DNA from 2 places in the Nostoc sp. DSM 114160 genome. Region 2 is predicted to be linked to the other one. Evidence: predicted binding sites of a transcription regulator. Region 2 holds the regulator's gene; the other holds the start of a gene.
What was found. The regulator NtcA, encoded in region 2, controls nitrogen genes in cyanobacteria. The targets are predictions, from matches to a motif close to TNTGTANNNNNNNNTACANA.
Positions count from the first base shown of each region.

Region 1: a site for NtcA is predicted at 1,169-1,188, ahead of NSTCB13_RS28720 (Glu/Leu/Phe/Val family dehydrogenase). Genes of this name have one in related genera too.

Region 1 is NZ_JBPFGO010000003.1:810,666-812,871, forward strand. Features, by position in the region: gene NSTCB13_RS28705 (GNAT family N-acetyltransferase) at 1-103, shown strand, start outside; gene NSTCB13_RS28710 (GNAT family N-acetyltransferase) at 250-765, shown strand; gene NSTCB13_RS28715 (hypothetical protein) at 845-985, opposite strand; gene NSTCB13_RS28720 (Glu/Leu/Phe/Val family dehydrogenase) at 1,273-2,206, shown strand, end outside.
Region 2 is NZ_JBPFGO010000001.1:383,588-385,793, reverse strand. Features, by position in the region: gene fabI (enoyl-ACP reductase FabI) at 1-335, opposite strand, end outside; gene ntcA (global nitrogen regulator NtcA) at 715-1,386, shown strand; gene NSTCB13_RS01845 (DUF3084 domain-containing protein) at 1,555-2,206, shown strand, end outside.

The sequences.
Region 1 (2,206 bases), on a different contig from region 2:
TCAGATTCAGGACATGCTCGTATTTCGTTTAGATTTGGTGCCATGCTCAACTAGGAAAAAAAACAAACTCAAAGAGGAAAAGCAAATTAGGTATGAAAGCTAGGGTAAAATTAGTTCTTCAGGATGAAGAGAGAGAATGGCAGCAATAATGGTTCCCACTTAATGCCTGCTCACCGAAAAATTTACAGATTAATTGAGATAGTAGCTTCGATATAGGTATAGCTACTTTAAGCTTGAGTGACTAGTGCTATGTACATTGAATCATTATCGATAGCAACCTTGGAGCAAGCAATTCACCTAAGAGAAGAAGTTTTCCCAGGCGTGAGTAATAGTAGTGATAGTCCATCGCTGGTGGCAAGTTTATATCTAGATGAATATGCTCAATGGTTTTCAAACAGTGGAATTACCCAACTCAATTACTGGGTTGCGATCGATGAGCAATCTTTCCAAGTAATTGGGCTAACTGGGTTATATTGCAAAAGCGAAGACGAACAAGAAGCTGACTGGTTAGGCTGGTTTTGTGTAGCATCACGATTTCGAGGAAAAGGAATTGGAAAAGAGCTATTAGACTTTACCATCGACTTAGCACAAGCAAAAGCAAAAAGGTACTTACGTTTGTATACTTGGGAACATCCTTCTTCTTATGTAGCCCGGATGCTTTATCTCAAACGCGGTTTTTACCAAATTGGTGAATCCCCAAACAAAAGCGGATTTAAAACTATCTATCTTGAACTCCAACTCGATCGCATTATTCATAGTGGATGAAGAAATTCGTCTGGTTACAATATTGCAAGGCTTTTTGTACATTCGATTATTTCAAGTGCCTGAAACGATGATTTTTCGTTCAAACTAGATCAAAAAGCGATCGCACTCTGATGCGATCGCCTTTTTTATAGATTTTGTCAAAGCCTACATCATCGGCAGCTAACAAACCAATTCCGATCGCAGGCAAAGCCTTTGAGAGCAACTTTAGAGAAAGAGGCAATCAACGCCGCGAAGCAATGCCTAAAGTGAATAGACCCTCTTGCAAAAATATATTTTTCCACTTTTAAGGAAAAGGTTTTGGTTAAAGGGGAAGGATTTTGAGTTTATTTACCCTTTTCCCCTTCACCTTTACCGTATTAGTCCATGTACTGCTTTGCACAAAGTGCAGACTATACAATAAAAAACTGTAACAAAAACTACAAAATTTATTCTTTTTCAAAAAAAAAGGATAAGCTTAAGTACAGATGAGATCCGGTTCGCAAAGATACCGTGATTAGGAGAAAATTTATGATTTCAAGATCCTCGTTGCTGTCAGAACCTGCTTCGCCAGCGCATATATGCCCCTTTGACCAAGCGTGTAGTTACTTAGAAGCGGCAGCTAAAGAATTAAATTTAAATCAGGGTTTGCTAGAAATTCTCAGCCACCCGCGTAAGGTTGTCACGGTTTCCATTCCCGTGAAACTAGATGATGGGGAAATACAAGTTCTCGCTGGACACCGAGTGCAGCACTCTGATGTCTTAGGCCCATACAAGGGCGGAATTCGTTACCATCCGGCTGTGACATTGCGCGAAGTATCTGCTTTAGCAATGCTGATGACCTGGAAATGTGCCTTATTAGGTATTCCTTACGGTGGTGGGAAAGGTGGCATTGCTATAGATCCCAAACGCTACAGTGTTGGCGAATTAGAGCGAATCAGTCGCCGTTATATCAGCGAGTTGATTAAAGATATTGGGCCTTCTGTAGATATTCCTGCGCCAGATATGGGTACTTCTGCCCGTGAAATGGCTTGGATGATGGATACTTACTCTGTGAATGTTGGTCATGCTGTACCAGGAGTTGTAACTGGGAAACCCCTTTCGATTGGTGGTTCTCTGGGACGAGAAATGGCAACCGGACGTGGCACAATGATTATTGTCCGTGAGGCGCTAGCAGATCGAGGTAAATCTTTGGTAGGAGTGCGAGTAGCCATTCAGGGTTTCGGTAACGTTGGCTGTGCCGCAGCAGAATTACTACATGAAGCAGGCGCGAAAATTATCGCCGTTTCAACTGGTGCAGGCGGAATATTCTCCGAAGCTGGTCTTGATATTCCCAAATTAAAAGTCTACGCGGCTGAAAATCGCAAGAGTATTGTCGGTTTCCCGCAATCTGTACCAATTAGCAATGCAGATTTATTAACTCTACCCTGTGATGTCTTAATACCAGCAGCTTTGGAGAACCAAA
Region 2 (2,206 bases):
CGAGAGGTTTGGCTAAAATCTCCACTTAAATCGTCTTTGCTGGCAAAGGCCAGACAATGGATCAGGATATCTAGCTTTCCCCACTGTTCGCGGATTGTCTCAAAAGTAGATTTAATTTGGTCTTCATCTTGGACATTACAGGGAAGAAATAAGCTGGGGTTGAGAGGTTCTACCAATTCCGCAACTTTTTTCTCCATCTTGCCACGTTCATCCGGCAGGTAGGTAATACCCAGGTTTGCTCCGGCTTTGTGCAGTTGTTGGGCGATGCCCCAAGCGATCGAGCGGTTATTGGCAATACCTGTAACAAGGGCATTTTTTCCAGTCAGATTTAGCATATAAATTGTTAATGCGATCGATCATTAGGAGCATACTAGAATCTGAGGCACGTTTAGTCTTTGTTTTATACAGGATTGACAAAAATGAATATTGCTAAGGGTGTTTGCCGTGACAAAAATCTTGATTTTTTATAAAGATATTCTCAAGATATCTTTATTTGTTCTTCAAAAAACCTTTTAAATATAGTTATTGGAACTACTTATCAACAATTAGTAGCTGAAAGGATCAACAATTATGTATCATTATAAACAAAGAGTTATGAAGAGATTAGTTTGAGTATAGGAAAGTACAGAAAGGTTGACGGTGCTTTATTCATTTTTCGGGTGTATTCTTAGGTAATCAGTTTTTGTTTTTCCGGCATTGGGTAGGGGAAGGGAGATGATCGTGACACAAGATAAAGCCCTAGCAAATGTTTTTCGTCAGATGGCGACCGGGGCGTTTCCGCCAGTTGTGGAAACGTTTGAACGCAATAAAACGATCTTTTTTCCTGGCGATCCTGCCGAACGAGTTTATTTTCTTTTGAAAGGTGCTGTTAAACTTTCCAGGGTGTACGAGGCAGGAGAGGAAATAACGGTAGCGTTGCTGCGGGAAAATAGTGTTTTTGGTGTATTGTCATTGCTGACAGGAAATAAATCGGATCGGTTTTACCATGCGGTTGCATTTACTCCTGTAGAATTACTGTCGGCACCAATTGAACAGGTGGAGGTAGCACTTAAGGAAAATCCAGAATTATCAATGTTAATGCTGCGAGGTCTGTCTTCGCGCATTTTACAGACAGAGATGATGATTGAAACTCTTGCTCACCGAGATATGGGTTCTAGATTGGTGAGTTTTTTGTTAATTCTTTGTCGGGATTTTGGCGTTCCTTGTGCGGATGGGATCACAATTGATCTGAAGTTATCTCATCAAGCGATCGCAGAGGCAATTGGTTCAACTCGTGTTACCGTTACTAGGCTCCTGGGAGATTTGCGTGAGAAAAAAATGATTTCTATCCACAAAAAGAAGATTACTGTGCATAAACCTGTTACCTTAAGTAGGCAGTTCACATAAAAACAATTGGAGAAAGGGGAATCGGCGCGTGTTCTATTTTGAAAAATGACACTAATAGCTAGAGGTAAATCTAAAATTGAATAATTTCAGCTATTGCCAATTCCCACTTCTTTCCAGACAATGCTTAAAAGTAGTAGGCTGTATCTGGAAGGATTTCGGTAGCTAAAGATGACCACCGGATACATCCTCATCGCAGCAATTCTGATTCTGGGAGGCGTAATTGCCACCGTGGGCGATCGCATCGGCACACGAGTTGGCAAAGCCCGCCTCTCACTTTTTAAGCTTCGTCCGAAAAACACTGCTGTACTAGTAACAATTTTTACTGGTGGTTTGATTTCAGCATCAACTCTAGGGATTTTATTCGCTGCCGACGAAGGTTTGCGCAAAGGAGTCTTTGAGTTAGAAGATATTCAAACAGACCTCAGACAGAAGCGGGAACAGCTAAAAACCGCAGAAACGCAGAAAAGTCAGGTAGAGGGTGAGTTAAATCAAGCAAGAATTGCCCAAGCAAAGGCACAACAAGACTTGCAGGCAATTAATCAATCCTTGCAGGCGGCAAACGCCAAACAGAGGGAAACGCAAGCCCAGCTGAACCGCACCATTAGTCAACAAGCCCAAACCCAAACTCAACTCCAACGCACTCAAGGTCAGCTAGATCGAGTTGTAACTCAATATCAAAAAGCCATAGCTGAATTGCAAAGCGTTTACGACCAGAGAAAGGAACTACAGGCGGCAGTTGAACTGTTGAAGACAGAACGTCAAAGACTTTATGCAGAAGCGAAAAAAGCCATTGACGAAGCCAAAACAGCAATTGAAAAAC